Linked DNA regions of Geminicoccus roseus DSM 18922. The protein of the gene in region 1 interacts with the protein of each later gene in a pairwise test. Links are inferred from orthologs where the notes say so. Each region holds a gene or a part of one and is shown on either strand. Other genes may lie near its edges.

Evidence for each region.
Region 2: the proteins of gyrB (region 1) and gyrA interact in binary tests that used the Escherichia coli proteins (3 or more experiments, as listed by UniProt). The link is inferred for Geminicoccus roseus DSM 18922 from one-to-one orthologs.

The regions. Positions count from the first base shown.
Region 1 is NZ_KE386572.1:4,860,257-4,869,865, reverse strand. The notes cover bases 2,151-5,251. They hold gyrB (DNA topoisomerase (ATP-hydrolyzing) subunit B), read right to left. Parts: upstream 4,852-5,251; coding sequence 2,449-4,851; downstream 2,151-2,448. Other genes in these bases: recF (DNA replication/repair protein RecF), read right to left, coding at 4,844-5,251. Outside these bases: GEMRO_RS31515 (calcium-binding protein), read right to left, coding at 1-777; GEMRO_RS31510 (calcium-binding protein), read right to left, coding at 1,006-2,142; more of recF, read right to left, coding at 5,252-5,980; dnaN (DNA polymerase III subunit beta), read right to left, coding at 6,007-7,134; GEMRO_RS0123960 (hypothetical protein), read right to left, coding at 7,258-7,887; GEMRO_RS0123955 (GIY-YIG nuclease family protein), read right to left, coding at 7,884-8,744; chromosomal replication initiator protein DnaA, read right to left, coding at 8,827-9,609. UniProt on the Escherichia coli protein: DNA gyrase negatively supercoils closed circular double-stranded DNA in an ATP-dependent manner to maintain chromosomes in an underwound state.
Region 2 is NZ_KE386572.1:4,977,149-4,986,890, forward strand. What follows is about bases 1-3,234. They hold gyrA (DNA gyrase subunit A), read right to left. Parts: upstream 2,865-3,234; coding sequence 201-2,864; downstream 1-200. Other genes in these bases: coaD (pantetheine-phosphate adenylyltransferase), read right to left, coding at 1-156; GEMRO_RS0124450 (FAD-dependent oxidoreductase), read right to left, coding at 3,046-3,234. Outside these bases: more of GEMRO_RS0124450, read right to left, coding at 3,235-4,626; GEMRO_RS0124455 (alkaline phosphatase family protein), read right to left, coding at 4,623-6,179; GEMRO_RS0124460 (glycosyltransferase family 2 protein), read right to left, coding at 6,191-7,267; GEMRO_RS0124465 (DNA-3-methyladenine glycosylase family protein), read right to left, coding at 7,552-8,193; GEMRO_RS0124470 (TMEM43 family protein), read left to right, coding at 8,247-9,224; GEMRO_RS0124475 (electron transfer flavoprotein-ubiquinone oxidoreductase), read left to right, coding at 9,349-9,742. UniProt on the Escherichia coli protein: A type II topoisomerase that negatively supercoils closed circular double-stranded (ds) DNA in an ATP-dependent manner to maintain chromosomes in an underwound state.

The DNA.
Region 1 (9,609 bases):
GAGCTTGTCGATGCCTGCCTGGAAGTCGGTGATCGTGTCGGATTCGCCGTCCACCCGCAGGATCACGAAGGTGTCGGCACCGTCGCCGCCGGTCATGATGTCGTTGCCGAACTGGCCGTTCAGCTCGTCGTCGCCTTCGCCACCGTCGAGCACGTCGTCGCCGTTGCCGCCGGTGAGGATGTCGTTGCCGGCTCCGCTGGAGAGCTTGTCGTTGCCCGACCCGCCATCCAGCAGGTCGTTGCCCTCGGCTGCCTCGATCACGTCGTCGCCGATGCCGCCATAGAGGCGGTTGTCGCCATCGGTGGTCCAGGGATCGCCATCGCCGTTGATGTAGTCGTTTCCGGCCGCGCCGAAGATCAGGTCGGTGCCCCGGTAGCCGAAGATCTCGTCGTCGCCGTCACCGCCGGTGATGATGTCATCGCCGGTGAAGCCGCCATGGATGATGTCGTTGCCGGCTCCGCCATCGATATAGTCGTCGCCATACTCGCCATAGACCTGGTCGTCGCCGTTGCCCGCGTAGACCCGGTCGGCAGCACCTTCGGTCGGCACCACCAGCACCTCTTCCCGATCGGTGAAGATGATGTCGTTGCCTTCGCCGCCCCAGAGGATGTCGGAGCCGCCGCCGCCGTAGATCCGGTCGGCACCATCGCCACCGATCACGAAGTCATCGCCCAGCCGCGAGAAGATCCGGTCCAGTTCTCCGAAGCCGCGGATGACGTCGTCACCGGAGGTGCCGTAGAGATTGTCTCTGCCCTCGGTACCGTTGATGATCGCCATGGGATTCTCCTCGTCGCTTCTCTTGGGGCGTGCCGCCGGCTCGATTTCGGGGGTTCCCGTAGGGTCGGGCCTGCGGCGATCCTGGCCCGTCCGTCATCCGGATATCGATCTGCCTCTCGCCTGCCGGAACAGTCGAGATTACGGCGGTCCATCACCGGTCATGAAGAAGCCCCGGCGGTCCAGGGACGACCGAGGCTCTCCATCACATCGGCGTTGGACGCTTCCGGCTCAGCCGAACCAGCTCGTGTCCACGCCGGTGACGCCGGTGAGCGTCACGGTGTGGTTGAGGCCGAGATTGAGCACGGTGCTGCCCTCGACCACGGTCGCGTTGGCGATGGCGTTCTCCACGGTGTTGCCGGCCCCGCGCAGCGCGATCAGGTCGGATCCCACCTCGAAGTCGGTGATGGTGTCGGCCTCGCCCTCGGCGCGCAGCACCACGAAGCTGTCGGCGCCAGCGCCACCGGTCATGGTGTCGTTGCCGCCCTGGCCGATCAGCGTGTCGATGCCGTCGCCGCCGTCCAGGATGTCGTTGCCGTCGCCGCCGGTCATCCGGTCGTCGCCGAGCCCGCCCAGCAGGGTGTCGTCGCCCTGCTTGCCGTCCAGCTCGTCGTTGCCTTCGCCGCCATCGACGGTGTCGTTGCCGAGCCCGCCGAACAGGCCGTCATTGCCGGCCTCGCCGTTGAGGATGTCGTCGCCGACCGCACCGAAGAAGCGGTCGTCGCCGTCGCCGGCAAAGATCGTGTCGTTGCCGTCGCCGCCGGTGCCGACATCGTTGCCGGTGTTCTCCACGATCTCGACGCTGCCGCCATAGATCAGGTCGTCACCATTGCCGCCGTCGATGTTGTCGTCGCCGAACTCGCCATAGATCTCGTCGTTGCCATTGCCGGTGAAGATCCGGTCGGCGGCACCCACGGTGGGCGTGACGTTGGCGATGACCCGGTCGCCATGGGCAATGTCGTTGCCGTCGCCGCCCGCCATGATGTCGCTGCCATTGCCGCCATAGAAGCGGTCGTCGCCAAGGCCGCCGATGATCACATCGTTGCCGTCCTGGCCGAACATGCGGTCGCGGCCGTCGCCGCCGCGGATCGTGTCGTCGCCGTTGTTGCCGTACAGGTCATCATCGCCGGCCTGGCCCTCCAGCACGTCGTTGCCCGCCGCGCCGAAGGCCGTATCGTTGCCGATACCGCCGAAGATGACGTCGTTGCCGCCCTCGCCATTGAGCTGGTCGTTGCCGTCCTCGCCGAAGACGAAGTCATTGCCGGCCCCGGCGGCAATGCCGTCGTTGCCGCCCAGGCCATGGATCTCGTCGTTCTCAGGCGTGCCGACCAGGTTGTCGTCGCCCTGCGTGCCGTTGATAAGGGCCATGAATGCTTCCTCTTCTACTTAGCAGCCTGTTGTTCGTTCTGGTCCAGGACCTTGTGGTGACGTGAGCCAATATGGAAGGGCTCCTGGCTCATGTCGATCAACCAGTGGTTCTGCGCCTGCAGGCACGGAGGTCCGTTTCTCAACCGTGCCGCTCCGGACCGACTCATGAAGCGAGCCCTAGCTGTTTTGAACCCGCCCGTCATGCGGCCGACATGACGCAGCCCTCGCAACCCATCACCGTGGCGAGGGTGCCACGGGGCAGCCGTTCCGAGCCAGCGCCATGTCCCGCCCGATCCACGTCGCCGGTCAGATGTCCAGGTTCACGACCCGCAACGCATTGCTCTGGATGAACTCGCGGCGTGGATCGACCACGTCGCCCATCAGGGTGGTGAACACCTCGTCGGCCTCGTCGGCATGGTCGATCCGAACCTGCACCATCGAGCGCTTGGTCGGGTCCAGCGTGGTCTCCCAGAGCTGCTCCGGGTTCATCTCGCCCAGCCCCTTGTAGCGCTGGATCTGCATGCCCTTGCGACCGAGCGTGGCGACCCGCTCCATCAGGAACAGAGGACCGCTGATCGGCTGGACCTGCTCGTCATGAACCAGCGTCGGATGTTCGCCCCAGATCGACACAAGCTCGTCCATGAGCTGGGCGACCCGGCGCGCCTCGTGGGAGCGAAGGAAGGCGGTCTCGATCCGCCAGCGCTCGCGCCGCTCGCCACGGGTGCGGTGCATGATCAGGATGCCGTCGACATCCAGGGTGGCCTGCCAGTGGCCGCTGCCGGCCACCACCAGGTGATGGGCGAGCGCCTGCCCCTGCTCCAGGCCCGGCTGGCCCTCGGCGCCAACCAGCCGGGTCGAGGCGAGCGCCTCCACCAGTTCCGGGGGATGGCGCCGCGCCAGGCTGCGGATCGCCTGGGATGCCTGGCGGGCGAGATCGAACACGCGGCCGGTTTCCGCCTCATCGAGCTGTCGCTCATCGGCACCCTGGATCTGCACCTCGCCGCGCACGGTGGCCAGCAGGTGATCCTCCAGCGCCGCGTCGTCCTTGAGGTAGAGTTCCTTGCTGCCGCGCTTGATCCGGTAGAGCGGCGGCTGCGCGATGTAGAGATGCCCGGCCTCGATCAACGCCGGCAGGTGCCGGTAGAAGAAGGTGAGCAGCAGGGTGCGGATGTGCGAGCCGTCCACGTCCGCGTCGGTCATGATGACGATGCGGTGGTAGCGCAGCTTGGCGATGTCGAAGTCGTCGCGAATGCCGGTGCCAAGCGCCGTGATCAGCGTGCCGATCTCCTGGCTCCCCAGGATCTTGTCGACCCGCGCCCGCTCGACGTTCAGAATCTTGCCGCGCAGCGGCAGGATCGCCTGGAACTGGCGGTCGCGACCCTGCTTGGCCGAGCCGCCGGCGCTGTCGCCCTCGACCAGGAACAGCTCGGATTTGGACGGATCGCGCTCCTGGCAGTCGGCCAGCTTGCCCGGCAGGTTGGCGATGTCGAGCGCACCCTTGCGCCGGGTCAGTTCCCGGGCCCGCCTGGCCGCCTCGCGCGCGGTGGCGGCTTCCACCACCTTGCCCATGATGATCTTGGCCTCGGCGGGATGCTCCTCCAGCCAGCGCGACAGCGCATCACCGACCAGGTTCTGCACGATCGGGGTGACCTCCGAAGAGATCAGCTTGTCCTTGGTCTGCGAGGAGAACTTCGGATCCGGCACCTTGACCGAGAGCACCGCGGTCATGCCCTCGCGCATGTCATCCCCAGACAGCGCCACCTTCTCGCGCTTCAGGGTGCCGCTGTCTTCCGCGTACTTGTTGAGCACGCGGGTCAACGCCTGGCGGAAGCCCTGCAGATGGGTGCCGCCGTCACGCTGGGGGATGTTGTTGGTGAAGCAAAGGCAGACCTCGTGGTAGCCGTCGTTCCACTGCATCGCGACCTCGACCGCGATGCCGTCGCGCTCGCCGCCCACGGTGATCGGCGGCTTGACCACAGGCGTGCGCGAACGGTCCAGCCAGGTCGTGAAGGCCGCCAGGCCGCCTTCGTAGAACAGACGCTCCTCGCGCGGCTCCTCGCCCCGCAGGTCGCGCATCAGGATCTCGACCCCGGAATTCAGGAAGGCCAGCTCACGCAGGCGGTGGGCAAGCTGCTCGAACGAGAACTCCACCCCGGTGAACACCGAAGGCGAGGGGTAGAAGGTCACCTGGGTGCCGCGGCGGCCCTCGGAGGGGCCGACCACCTCGAGGGGCGCCTCCGCGCGGCCACCTTCCACAAAGCGGATGAAATGCTCGTAGCCGTCGCGCCAGACGGTCAGGTCGAGCCGGTCGGACAAGGCGTTCACCACCGAGACGCCAACCCCATGCAGGCCGCCCGAGACCTTGTAGGAGTTCTTGTCGAACTTCCCGCCGGCGTGGAGCACGGTCATGATCACCTCGGCTGCCGACACGCCCATCTCGGCGTGCAGGTCGACCGGAATGCCGCGACCATCGTCGATCACCGTGCAGGAGCCGTCGGCGTTGAGGATCACCTCGACCTTGGTGGCATGACCGGCCAGCACCTCGTCGATGGCGTTGTCGACCACCTCGAACACCATGTGGTGCAGGCCGGAGCCGTCGTCGGTGTCGCCGATATACATGCCCGGCCGCTTGCGCACGGCCTCCAGGCCCTCCAGCACCTTGATCGAGCTGGCGTCGTAAATCGCGGGGATGATGGGCGTGTCAGACATGATCGGCGAGGTCGCCCTGCTGCAGGTGGAAGAAGGCCGCCTTGTCGCGCAGAGGCGCGAACGGCGCGTGGTCGGTGCCGGAAAGCCAGGTCTGGCCGGGCGCTTCGGTGATGCGTTCGAACAGGGCGGCGCGGCGGACGCTGTCCAGGTGAGCGGTGGCCTCATCGAGCAGGAGGATCGGGATCAGCGTGCCGACCCGGCGCTTGCGCGCGATCTCGCCCAGGACGATGGAAACGAGCAGCGCCTTCTGCCGCCCGGTCGAGCAGCGCGCCGCCGGTGTGGTGGTCTCCGCATCGATCGCGACCAGATCGCTGCGGTGCGGCCCGATCGAGGCGCCGCCGGCTTCCCGATCGGCGTCGCGGCTGCGGGCGAGCCTGGCCGCCACTTCCTCCTCGACGTCCAGGGCCGGGCGGTCCTCCAGCAGCGTCTCGAGATCGCCCGCCAGCTGCAGCCGCACAGTCGGAAACGCCCCCTGGCTCTGCGCCACCACCTCATCCAGGCTCCGCACCCGCTCCGCCCGCACGGCGGCGATCGCCACCGCGTCGGCGGCCAGGCCGGCTTCCAGCGTGGCGAGCCAGACCGGGTCCGGGCGCCCGCCACGCAGCACCATGGAGCGCTCGCGCAGCCGCCGCTCGTAGCGGTTCGTCAGGCCGGCATAGGCCGGATCGTCGGCACCGATCAGCCGGTCCAGGAAACGGCGGCGCTCGGAGGGCGATTCCACGAACAGCCGGTCCTCGGCGGGGGTCAGCCAGATCACGCCCACGATCGCCGGCAGTTCGTCGCGCGCCGCAACGTCCTGGCTGTCCAGCCGGAACCGGCGACGCTCATGCCCCACCTCCAGCCCGGTCGCGATCCGGTGAATCCCATCCGGCCCGTCCAGCTCCGCCTGGATCGCCCAGCCCCCCGCACCGCCGTGGCGGGCCTGCTCGACCGCGCGCGCCCGGCGCAGGCCGCGACCCGGCGCCAGCATCGAGACAGCCTCCATCAGGTTGGTCTTGCCGACGCCATTGTCGCCGAACAGCACGATGGGTCCGTCCGGAAGGGTCAGGCGGGCTTCGGCGAGATTGCGGAAGTCGGTCAGGTGAAGGCGGCGCACCGCGCAGGGCAGGGGCTGCGGAGGACGGTCCACAGCCACAGGCGCGCTGGCTGAAAGGATCATACCCGCATCGGCATCAGCACGTAGATGGTGGCGACGTCCTCGGGATCACGAATCAGGGTTGGGGAGGCCGCGCTGGCCATCTCCAGGCGGATCGTGTCGCCTTGGACCTGCTGGGTGATGTCCATGACGTAGCGGGCGTTGAAGCCGATCTCGATCTCGCCGCCGGACAGTTCGCAGTCGACCTCGTCCTGGGCGCGGCCGGCCTCGGCACTGACCGCCGACGCCACCACCCTGCCGTCGCCGAACCCGAGCTTGACCGCCCGGACCTTGTCGGTGGCCACGGTCGCGACCCGGTCGATCGCAACCGCGAAGGCCTTGGCATCGACCAGGGCCACCTTGTCGTTGGCCTGCGGGATCACCCGCTCGTAGTCGGGGAAGGTGCCGTCGATCAGGCGGGAGACCAGCACGGTGGTGCCGATCTGGAAACGGATCCGCGAGGGCGAAAGGGCGATGCCGACCTCGGCGTCCTGGTCCAGGGCGTCCAGCAGCCGGCGGACCTCGCCGACCGTCTTCTTCGGGACAATCACCGGCGGGATGCCCTTGGCGCCCTCGGGCAGCGGGGTCTCGACCCGGGCCAGCCGATGTCCGTCCGTGGCGACCGCGCGCAGCGTGGCGGCAGCGCCCTCGCCGCGGGTGGCGTGGAGATGCACCCCGTTCAGGTAGTAGCGGGTCTCCTCGCTCGACATCGCGAAACGGGTCTTGTCGAACAGCTTGCGCAAGGTTGCCGCGGACAGCTCGAAGGAGACGCCCAGGTCCTCCTCGTTCATCGCCGGGAACTCGTCGGCGGCGAGGGCCGGCAGCACGAAGGACGAGCGTCCCGAGCGCAGATGCATGTCGGTGCTGCCGTTCGGCTGCTCCAGCTCGATCACGGCACCTTCCGCCAGGCGGCGGACGATCTCGTAGAGAGTATGCGCCGCCACCGTGGTGGTGCCGGGCTCGGCAATCTCGGCGGCCTCCCGCGAGACCAGGGTCAGGTCCATGTCCGTGGCGGTGAGCAGCAGCTCATCGCCTTGCGCCTCCAGCCGCACGTTGGACAGGATCGGGATCGTCGTACGCCGCTCGACAACGCTCTGGACATAGCCAAGCGACTTGAGCAGGGGCGCGCGCTCGATGGTCAGCTTCATGGTCGGGGCAAGTCGCAATGATCACGGAACCCCGTCCACGAATATCGTGCCGGGTCGCCGAAGCTAGCAGGCTCCAGCGCTAAGTTCACGAATTTTCGGCGGAATCGGTGCGTTCCCGCAGGTTCAATGCCGCAGCAGGCGGTCCAGGACGTCGAAGCGGCCCTGCCACTCCGCGAGCTCGCGGGTCTGGCCCTGGTCCTCTCTCGTGCCGGGCGTCAGCGGGTACTTGTAGAGATAGATGTGCGCCCCCCGGGCGTTCACACGCCGGCGCTGCGCCACCCAGCCGCGGACCACGTCGCCCGGCACCAGATAGAAGTCGATGACCGGCTTCACCGGGATGGGCTTGGCGGCCAGACGCCCGACCCGCCCGTCCAGAACCACGCCCAGGTCAGCGGCCACCAGGAGATCGAAACCAAGGTCGGGCGCGGCCGGATCAGGGGTGTGCGCCCAGCTGATGCTCTCGACAAAGCTGTTGCCCTTGAGCTGGATCCGAATGCGGCCGTCGATCAGAAAATCATATCCCGGCTGGTTGCGGCGCCGGAGGTTGGCATCCTCGATGTGGTGCCGGCCGTCTCTTTGAGCGACCAGGGCCAGGGCTGCCCTGGTCGCAATCTGTTCGCTCAGACGCACCCGCTCGTGGGCCTTGAGCGGCGAGGCGGTGCGCAGCACGGAGGCGTGGACGCAGCGCTCCAGGAGGACGCGCTCGTCCTCGGCCAGGCTGAACAAGGGGTCGACGAACTTGATGCCGCTCACCGGATCTGTCCCGACCAGGAAGCACCCTCGGCGGGATAGATCGCCGGACAGGGGCATACCCGCGACTGGGGCGGCACCGCGCCGATGGCGAGCGCAGCGACGCTGCTGTCCTTGGGACGGACGCCCGGCGGCTTCGGCCGATCGAGGCGGAACGGGACGATCTGGAACTCGCGCAGGATCGCCGAAACAGGGCCGGACTGGCTTCCAGCCTTGAGCCAACCCACTTCTTCGGCGCCGGGCGAGCCCATCCGGTGCTGCACGGCCTCCCAGGCGGCGCGGATTTCGGCATTCGGACGGCGGTTGCCGTCGTCTTCCGCCGGGACGGCCGAGCGGTGCTCGAAGCCTGCCACCAGGCGCACCGGCCAGGGATTGTAGGTGAAGGCATAGCGGAAGGCAGTGTCATGCAGCGCGCCATAGGCGAGCTTCAGCCGCTGTTCCGGTGCCTGTTCGCGGAAGAGCCAGAGCTGCCAGCGGAACCGGTCGACGGCCGGGCGATGGTCCCGCCAGTCGTCGTAGAAGCGCGCGGAGGCGGGCAGCGATGGCGGGGCGGCGGGGCCGGCGGAGGATGCATCGATGATAGCGGCGGATTGCAGGCGCCGGATCGCTTCGGCCGCCGGCAGGTCGAACCACTCGTTCACGTCGCCCAGTCGCCGATGCAGCGGCAAGAGCCGATGGACGGCCCGTTCAGCCGCCTCGACGTCCACCTTGGTGGTAAAGCCGAACACGCCCTCGACAACGATCCCCCGGGGTGTGTGGCAGCGGGCCTGCTTGAAGCGGGACGGCCAGTGCAGGTCCTTGCCAATCTTGCAAGCTCCTGGGACGCCAGGATCTGAAAAAACGTAAAGGACGTGTCTCATGGGCGATCCGACACCGGCATTCCCTCCGCTGTCGGCAGCGATCACGGCAGGAACGAACGGCATGGATCCTGCCGCCGGACCGTCAGCTCATCAAGCGCCGCTTGAGCAGCTCGATGTCGTCGGCGAGCTGCCGGTCCTCGCCGGCCAGCTTCTCGATCTGCCGGACGGCATGCATGACCGTGGTGTGGTCGCGGTTGCCGAACTTCTTGCCGATCTCGGGCAGCGAGCGGGGGGTCAGCTGCTTGCACAGATACATGGCGGCCTGGCGCGGGCGGGCGATTGCGCGGGAACGGCGCGGCCCGGTCAGGTCGGACATCTTCATCTGGTAGTGCTCGGCACAGGCCTTCTGGATCTCCTCGATCGTCACCCGGCGGTCATTGGCGCGCAGGAGGTCGTGGAGGATCTCCTGGGCCATGTCGACCGAGACCGCCCGATTGGTCAGGCTGGCCTGATGGACCATCCGGTTCAGGGCGCCTTCCAGCTCGCGGACGTTCGAGGTGATCCTGGCCGCCAGGAACTCCAGGACACGCTGCGGCACGTCGGAGCGGAGTTGCTCAGCCTTGGCCTGCAGGATGCCCAGGCGCAGCTCGTAGGTGGTGGGATGGATGTCGGCGACCAGGCCCCAGCCCAGCCGGGAGCGGATCCGCTCCTCCAGGCCCGACAGGTCAGACGGACTGCGATCCGCAGAAATCACGATCTGCTTGCCGCGGTCCACCAGCGTGTTGAAGGTGTGGAAGAATTCTTCCTGTGTACTGTCCTTGCCCGAAATGAACTGCACGTCGTCCACCATCAGCAGGTCGACGGAACGGAACATTTCCTTGAACGCGATGGTCTCCTTGATCCGCAGGGCACGTACGAACTGGTA
Region 2 (9,742 bases), 110 kb from region 1 along the record:
GTCGTCGAGGGAGAACAGCGGCTCCTTGCCGGCATTGACCGCACAGCCGACGATCAGGCGGTCCACCAGGCAGGTCGCCCGGCGGATCACGTCCATATGGCCGTTGTGCAGGGGGTCGAAGGTCCCGGGATAGATGCCGACGCGTGCTCTGGTCATGGCATGCTCCCCGCCGCCACCGGCGTCCCCGCCAGGTGCCGCGCTCATTCCGCGATCGGCTCGATCGCCTCGCCGTTCTCCTCGTCGTCCGCGGCATCCATGAGACGAACCGCCGCGACGACGTGCTCGTCCTCGTCGACGTTGAACAGGCGCACGCCCTGGGTGTTGCGCCCGGTGATGCGGATCCCGGCGACCGGCATGCGGATCAGCTTGCCCTTGTCGGTCATCAGCATGAGCTGGTCGGCATCGTTGACCGGGAAGGTCGCGGCGACCGGGCCGTTGCGCGGCGAGGTCTCGATGTTGATGACGCCCTGCCCGCCCCGGTTGGTGATCCGGTACTCGTAGGCCGAGGTGCGCTTGCCGAAGCCGTTGCGGGTGACGGTGAGCAGGAGCTGCTCCTCCGCCTGCAGCTTCTGGATCAGCTCCTCCTCCAGGTCGACCGGCACGTCGCCGTTGCCGTTCTCGACCTCCTCGCCCTCGGCCCGCCGCCGCGCGCTGGAGATCTTGAGATAGGCGTCGCGCTGGTCGATCGGCAGCTCGATATGGCGGAGGATCGACATCGAGACGACCTCGCCGTCCTCGCCCAGGTCCATGCCGCGCACGCCTTCCGAGGCCCGCGACTTGAACACGCGCAGGCTCTCCACCGGGAAGCGCACCGCCCGGCCGCCGCGCGCCGCCAGCATCATGTCGTGGCTGTCGTCGCAGACGTCCACGCCGACCAGCCGGTCGCCCTCGTCCAGCCCCATGGCGATCTTGCCGTTGGACGGCACCCGGATGAAGTCGGACAGGTCGTTGCGGCGGACCTTGCCGGACGCGGTGGCGAACACGATCGAGAGGTCGCCATAGGTGCTCTCGTCCTCGGGCAGCGGCAGCACCGCCGAGATCGCCTCGCCCTCCTCCATCGCCGGGAACAGGTTGATCATCGCCCGGCCGCGCGCCTGGGGGTTGCCCAGCGGCAGCTTGTAGACCTTGAGCTTGTAGACCCGGCCGCGCGTGGTGAAGAACAGGACCGGCGTGTGGGTGACCGCCACGAACAGCCGGGTGACCACGTCGTCCTCGTGCGTGCGCATGCCCGCCCGGCCCTTGCCGCCCCGGCGCTGCGCCCGGTAGGTCACCAGCGGCACGCGCTTGACGTAGCCGGCATGGGTGACGGTGACGACCATGTCCTCGCGCTGGATCAGGTCCTCGATGTCCTGGTCCAGCTCGCTGAACATGTCGATGACGCTGCGCCTGGGGTCCGCGAACCGGCTGCGGATGTCCAGCATCTCCTCGCGCATCACCTCGAGCAGGCGGCCGCGGTCGTTGAGGATGCGCAACAGCTCGCCGATGTCGACCGCCAGCTTCTCGACGTCCTCGACCAGCTCGTCGCGCGCAAGCGCGGTCAGGCGCTGCAGCTGCAGGGCCAGGATCGCGCGGGCCTGCGCTTCCGACAGGGTATAGGTCTCCGAGGGCGGCGGCACATCGACCAGCCCGGCCTCGGCGCGCTCCAGGAGCGGCAGGATGTCGGCCGACGGCCAGTCCCGCGCCATCAGCCGGGTGCGCGCCTCGGCCGAATCCTTGGACGAGCGGATCAGCGCGATCACTTCGTCGATGTTGAGCACCGCGATCACCAGGCCGATCAGGCCATGGATCTTGCTGCGCGCTTGGCCCAGGCGATGGGCCGAGCGCCGCAGGATCGTTTCCTCGCGGAACTCCAGGAACGCCTTGAGGATCTCGATCAGGCCCATGGTGGTGGGCCGGCCGCCCACCAGCGAGACCATGTTGATGCCGAACGAGGTCTGCACCGGCGTGTAGCGCCAGAGCTGGTTCAGCACGACGTCCGGGTCGGCGTCGCGCTTGAGCTCGATGACGACCCGGATGCCCTGCCGGTCGCTCTCGTCGCGCAGGTCGGCGATGCCCTCAACCTTCTTGTCGCGCACCACCTCCGCGATCCGCTCGACCATCCGCGCCTTGTTCACCTGGTAGGGAACCTCGGTGATGATGATCGCCGGCCGGTCCTTGCGGACCTCCTCCACATGGGTCTTGGAGCGGATCAGGATGCTGCCGCGGCCGTTCTGGTAGGCGGTCATGATGCCGCCGCGGCCCAGGATGATGCCGGCGGTCGGGAAGTCCGGCCCGGGCACGATCTCCATGATCTCGGCCAGCTCGATCGACGGATTGTCGATCAGCGCGATGCAGGCGTCGATGATCTCGCCCAGATTGTGCGGCGGGATGTTGGTTGCCATGCCGACCGCGATGCCGCCCGCCCCGTTCACCAGGAGGTTCGGGAAGCCCGCCGCCAGGACCGAGGGTTCCTCGGCGCTCTCGTCGTAGTTCGGCCGGAAGTCGACCGTGTCCTCGTCGATCTCGCCGATAACCGATAGGGCGGCGCGCGACAGGCGCGCCTCGGTGTAGCGCATCGCCGCCGGCGGGTCGTCGTCCTGCGAGCCGAAATTGCCCTGGCCGTCGATCAGCGGCAGGCGCAGCGAGAAGGGCTGCGCCATGCGCACCATTGCGTCGTAGATCGCGCTGTCGCCGTGCGGATGGTACTTACCCATCACGTCGCCGACGATGCGCGCGGACTTGCGGTGCGGCTTGCCGGGATCGAACCCGTTCTCCTTCATGGAGAAGAGGATCCGGCGCTGCACCGGCTTCAGGCCATCGCGGACATCGGGCAGCGCGCGCGACACGATCACGCTCATCGCGTAATCGAGGTAGCTTTTCCTCATCTCCTCTTCGATGGGGACGATGTCGAAGGGGCGCGACTGCTCGGTTGCCAAGGTCGGTGATCTCTGACGATGTGAAGGAACGGCAAACGGCGCCGGCGGGCGTCGATGCCCGAGCGCGCCTGCCTTCTAGCAGGCGGACGCGTCAGGTGCCAGCTTCGCCGGTCCGTCCACACCGGCCGGCTCAGCGCAGGTGGGCCTGCTCCGCCAGGCGGTCGGCCAGCCGGATCGCCAGCGCCACGATGGTCAGGGTCGGGTTGGCGTAGCCGCCGGTCGGGAACACCGAGCTGCCGACCACGTGGAGATTGTGCATCCCGTGCACCTTCAGGTCGCGGTCGACCACGCCCGCCCCGGGAGCGTCGTGCATGCGGGTGCCGCCCATCGGGTGCTTGGCGCCCTCGGCGGCGGCGTCGCGCCAGGCGGCATCGTCGGGCGGCACCCGGATCTCCAGCCGGCCGAGCCCCGCTGACTGGAGCGCCCGGTCGAGCGCCTCGTGCGCGCCCCGGATGCTCGCCACGTCCAGCTCGCTCATCCGCCAGGAAACCTCCGCCAGCGGCCGCCCCAGCGCGTCCTTGGCCGCCGACAGCCGCACGGCGTTTTCCCCGCGCGGCTGGCACTCGAACAGGCCGCGGGTCCGCCAGCGCCGGGCGGGGGGACCGTTGCGCCGCATCCGCTCTCTGATCGCGACCAGGAGCCGGTCCGGCCGGCGAAGCGCCGTCCGCAGCGAGCCGCCGGCGCTGCCCGGCACCTTGCGCCCCCGCCACTGCTCGACCCGCTCGATCATCGCCTTCACCGCGGGGTCGTCGAAAACCTCGTGGCTCTCGTCGGCGGATTTCAGGCAGATCACGCCCTGGAGCAGCCGGTCGCGCGCCTGCGGGCCCGGCGAGACCGCGAAGCCGCCCCGGGTCCGGTCGGCGCCCTGGCTGAAATAGAACCCCATGTCCGGCGCCGGGTCGTCCAGCTCCAGGAAGCCTGCCTCGACAAAGGCGTGCTCGGTGAACCAGCGCCCGACCTGGCCGTGCCGGTTGCCGATCGCCTGGGCCGGATCGTCGCCCGAGGCCAGCAGCAGGCGGGGATTCTCCACCCCGCCGGCCGCCAGGACGAACTGCCGGCCGGCCACCTCCAGCCGGCGCCCGTTCAGCGTTCGGACCGACAGATGGTCGATCCGGTCGCTGTCCGGATGGGCAAAGGCGCGCTCCACCGGGGCGTGCAGATAAACCCGCAGGCTCGGCATGGCCGCCAGCGCCTCGCGATAGGCCGTGCCGAACCGCAGCCTGCTCTGCTGGAACAAAGCGGGCGTGAACATGGTCCGGTCGAGGTCCAGGGCGCGTGTGCCGCTTCGCGCCTGCCAGGCCGGGACGTCGTCGTCGAACCCGCCAAGGCCGAACCAGGGGGCGGCGCGCCGGTAGAACGGCATCAGCGCCTCCCGGTCGATCGGCCATCCGGGCCGGCCGAGCTGCGGGCAGGCGGCGAAGTCGACCGGGTCGAGCGCCCGGCACCATCCTGCCCAGACCTGCGAGGCCCCGCCCAGCGCCACCAGCCTGGTGTCGCGCAGCGGCGGATAAGGGTCGCCGATGACCGTTCCCCCGGCCAGGGCCTGGGCTGCTCGGTCATGGCCGAGCCCGCCGGCCTCCAGGAGGCAGACGTCCAGCCCCCTGCCCGCCAGTTCCATCGCGAGCACGATGCCGGCGGGCCCGCCCCCCACCACCACATGGTCGGCTTCGATCCGGGTCCCGTCGGAAAGACTGCGCGCGTCGACGATCACGCCGCCAGCTCGCTTCCGTGCAGCGCCAGGGCCCGCCCGCTCATCGAAGGGTCCGGCGGCAGGCCCAGCAGGGCCAGCGCGGTCGGCGCCAGGTCGACGATCGACCCGCCCTCCGGCCCGCTGCCGGCCTCAATGCCCGGCCCCGCCGCCACGAACCAGGCCTCCGCACGATGGTTGCCGGCCCGGCCGGAGGGGAAGTGCTTGGGCAGGTCATGGACAAAGCCCGGCAGGACGTCGCAGGCGATGCGGCGCACCGGTTCCGCTCCCGCCGGGCTCCAGCGCACCAGGAGGTCGGGTAGCAGGTCGCGCTGCTCGGCCGGCCCGGGTGTGCGGCTCCACGGCCGCTCCACGGCCGCCACCAGGCTGCGCCCGGTGTCCGCGTCGCGCAGCCCGGACAGGCGCTCCTCCAGCCGCGCGCACAGCTCCTCGTAGGCATCGCCCGGGGGAACGATGCCGTCGCGCTCGCGGCCCTGCAGGTTGATCCGCACATAGCCGGCAAGGTCCACCGGCATCGGGAAATGGGTGGTGGCGCGCCAGTCCAGCATCCGAGCCGACCAGATCGACGCCAGGCGGTGGCCGACCTCCGCCGGCAGCCGCGCCAGGACCGGCCGGATCCAGTGGAACGGGATCCGCCGCTTGATCCGGTAGAGCAGCCCGCGCTTCGCTGTTTTGCCGCTCTCCGCCGCGTCCATCGCCGCCATCAAATCGGGGAAATGGTCGGCCATGCCGTGGTTCTTCTCCATCCCGTGCAGCGCGAACACCATCACCCGCGCCGCCGGGTCGGCCGCCTCCAGGACTTGGCCGATCGCCTGGTCGATGCGCTGGTAGATCTCGGCCAGCGCCCCCTCCAGCCGCGCCCGCGCGTCGTCGTCCAGGCTACGCGTGTCGACCTGCGACAGGTCCCAGAGATAGTGCCCGCCGCGGTGGCTGGCGCCGAACACCAGGCAGGCCAGGTCGAACCGCCTGTCTTTGAGGAGGTCAGCCGCGATCGCCGCCATCTGGTCGGTGGCGCGCAGGAGCTGGCCGCGCAGCCGGTCGAGGCCGCCAGCGTCCTGCAGGCCGAATTGCTCCACCTCCATCGCCGGCGGGCCGTGGCGCCGCTTGAGGTCCCGCCACAGGCCGGGCGGCGAGGCGGCCCGGGAGATCAGGTCGTGGGTGCCCCAGCCGCCGAGATAGATCCCTTCGGCGCCGACCCGCGGCTCGCCCACCACCATCGGCATGTCGATGGCGGCCACCCGCAGCCCCGCCGCGGCGACCCGCTCGTAGAACGGCCGGTCCGGCAGCCAGGCCTCGCTCGGCACCTCGATCCGCATCGCCCGGGCGCGCCAGAGCTTGTTGTGGTAGATGCCGTGCCGCTCCACCGGGCGCCCGGTATAGAAGCTGGGCCAGACCCCGCCGGCATACGCCCCGGCCACGGTGGCGAGGCCGCCGCTCTGGCCGCGCTTCTCCAGCCCGGCCAGCACCGGCATCCGCCCCTCTGCCATCAGCCGGCGGACCAGGCCGCGGTCGGCGGCATCGATGCCGATCATGATCACCGGGCGTCGTTCGGGCATTGTCGCCATCGTCACAGGAACCGTCGCACGCAGAGGAAATGGCCGTTCAGGGCGCCTTCCAGGAGCCACACCGCCGCCTTCTTGCGCCGGCCGAGCCGCACCCAGCCGGTCAGGGGCAGCGGCCCGTGCCGGAAGATCGCGCGGTCGGCGACCTTGCGGGTCGACTGCACCAGGCGGCGCTTCTCCCGCAGGGCCGGCCAGGCCGAGCGCAGCGAGCGCAGCGCCGCCCACCAGGCCGGCCGCATGCCCGAGGCGCTCAGAAAGCCCAGCTGCGCCAGCTCGTACAGGCACAAGGCCGGCAGCAGGAGGCAGATCGAGCGGCCGGAATAGCTCTTGGCGACCACGAACCAGCGGTTGCGCACTAGGAAGAACACGCGCTGCGGCGACGCGGTCATGCCGGGGCGGTAGGACAGGCCGCGGGTGCCCTGGCCATGCAGCACCACCGCGCGCGGGTCGATCCACAGCTCGTGGCCGAGCAAGCGGGCGCGCACCCCGAAATCATGGTCCTCGAGGTTGAAGCCGAAATCCTCGTCGAACGGCACCGCGCCGCGCCAGCGGCCGCGGTCGATCAGGAAGCAGGCGGTCACCACCGAACCGGTCGGTGCGGGAATGGCGGCGACGCTGGCGGCCTCGCGGTCGGCATGGCGCGGGATCATCAGCCCCAGGAAGTGGCAGTCGGCGCTCTCGTACTGGATCACCGCCGGCTGCCGCTCGTAGAGGACCCTGGGAACCGCCACCAGCGCCTCCGGCCGGGCATCCAGGGTCTCGCCCAGCATCGCCAGGGTGGAGCCGGTCAGCCGGACATCGTTGTCCAGGAACAGGATCCGGTCGCAGCCGGCGGCGGCGAACCCGGCATTGCGCGCCCCGGCCGGGCCCAGATTGGTTGGCAGCGCCAGGACGCGCAGGCCGGGGCACAGCTGGACCGCGAGTTCCGGGCTGCCGTCGGCGGAGGCGTTGTCGACCAGCAGGATCTCCGCGTCCGCCTCGGCATGCGCTTGCACCGAGGCCAGGGTCGCTGGCAGATGGCCGGCCCCGTTATAGTTGATGATGCAGATGGTGATACGGCCGCACGCCGTCCGGCCGCTCATGCGCAGGAGCCGCCCGGATCATGCCGGAGGAACTTCTCGCCGCGCACCGTCCGCGGCGGCACCCGTTCCCGCCGGCACCATGATACCTGCCTGCCGAGCATCCGGCCTCGTTCCGACCAAGGGCAAACGCACCGGGCGTCCCAGAGCCGGCTGAGCGCAGCATCGCGTTCCGCGCTGCCCGGCCTGGCCCGCTCCGGCCCGATCCGTTCAGGATCCCCTACCACGATCGGACATGGACGATGAAGCGGCTTGCTCTGACGTTGCGGATCCGCCGCCGGGTGAGTTCAGCCGGCGGCTTCGAGGGTGGTGGCACCGTAGTAATGCCAGAGGAACAGTGCCCCCACCCCACGCCAGGGCGCCCAGTCCGCCACCATCGCGCGCAGCGCCTTGGCGCTCGGGCGGGCTTCCAGGCCGCGCAGGCGCTGGTAGGCGATCTGCATCGCCAGGTCGTCGGCGGGGAACACGTCAACCCGGCCGAGCGCGAACAGGAGGTAGATGTCGGCACTCCAGCGCCCGAAGCCCGGCACCGCCACGATCTGGGCGATGATTTCCGCCTCGCTGGCCAGGTCGTGCCCGTCCAGGTCGAGCGCCCCGTCCAGCACGGCCGCGGCCATGGCCCGGGCATGGTCGATCTTGCGCCGCCCCATGCCGCAGGCCCGCAGGGTCTCGACCGTCTGCGCCGCCAGCCAGTGATGGTCGGGACGCTCCCCCGCCGCCTCCTCCAGCCGCCGCCAGATCGCCGCAGCCGCCTTGGTCGAGATCTGCTGGGCGGTCATGATCTGCAGGAGCGTGGCGAAGCCCGGCGGCTGGATGCGCGGGGGCGGGTCGCCGATCCTGGCGCGCAACGCCGCGACCTGCGGGTCACGCGCAGCCAATTCCTGCATGCCGCGACGGATCTTCTCCTCGTCCACCCTGTTCCTCGCCACCAGATCCTGTCTTCGCCCGTATCGCCACCGGCAACTCGCATGGGAGCCGCAAGTTGAGCAAGTCGATCGTGCCGCTCGTCGTCGGCCTGCTCCTGGTGGTCGCGGCGGCGCTGGCGACCGTCTGGAACGAACGGCGCGCCGGGGCCGGTGCCGACCTGCGCGGCCTGGTGCAGGCCGAGCTGGTCGAGGCCGGCCATCAGGAGGTCGAGCCGGCGCTGGAGGGCGAGATCCTGCGGGTCGCCGGCCCGGTCAGCGCCGACGGCCATGTCCGCGAGCCGGCGCTCGATAAGAGCTTCCCAGTCCTGCGCCTGGACCGGATCGTCGAGACCGCCCAGTGGCGGGAGGAGGAGATCGTCACCCAGGGCGGCCGGGACCTGCGCTACCATCTGGTCTGGTCGGCCAGCCGGATCGATTCCAGCCGGTTCCGCGACGGGGGCGGCGCCCACCCCAACCCGCCCCTGCGCCTGGAAAGCGAGCGGTTCCTGGCGCCCTCGCCCCGGCTGGGCGCCTGGAGCGCCGACCATGCGCTCTGGCACGCGATCCGGGCGACGGAGCCGGTGCGCCTGCCCGACCGGATCGAGCTCAGCGAGCTCGGCCCGTTCTCCCGGGGCAGCGACTGGTGGTGGTCCGGCGACCCGGACCGGCCGGCGCCCGGCGACATCCGGTTGCGCTACCGGTCGGTGCCGCTCGCCAGGGTGACCCTGATCGGCCGGGCGCAGGACGGGCGCCTCACCACCCTGGCGGACGAGCAGGGCGAGGAGCTGGCGCTGGGAGCGCTCGGCGACGTTCCGGCGGACGAGCTGGTCGGCAAGGCGGCGACCCTGTCCGCGACCGAGACCTGGAAGCTGCGCCTGCTCACCCTGGCGGTGTTCCTGCTGGGCGGCTTCATCCTGGCATTCGCCCTCAAGCGCCTGGCCCCGGAGCTGCTGGCCGAGCTTGGCGGCAACATCCGGACCACGGGCGGGCTTGGCGGACTCCTCATGTGGCTGGGCGCCACCGTAACCGTCTGGTTACTCGTGCGCTTCCGCTAACCCACGCTCACGCCGTAGATTTTTCGCTCTCCCAGATCGCTTCAAACGTGGGCGGGCGCGTGCTACCCCCAGTCGAGGCAGCGCTGGAGGCGTGGCCGTCGGGACCTGCAGGGAAGGAACGGGCATGGAACGCGAGCAGATGGCCTACGACGTGGTGATCGTGGGCGCCGGGCCGTCCGGCCTCGCCTGCGCGATCCGCCTCAAGCAGCTTGCCGGCGACGACCTCTCGGTCTGCATCATCGAGAAGGGCGCGGAGGTCGGCGCCCACATCCTGTCCGGGGCGGTGCTGGAGCCGCGCTCCCTGAACGAGCTCCTGCCCGACTGGAAGAGCATGGGCGCGCCGGTGGAGACCGAGGTCACCGACGACCAGTTCCTGCTCCTGACCGAGAAGGGTGCCCGCCGCCTGCCCACGCCGCCGCCCATGCACAACCATGGCAACTACATCATCTCGCTGGGCGTTCTGTGCCGCTGGCTGGCCGAGCAGGCCGAGGCCATGGGCGTCGAGATCTACCCAGGCT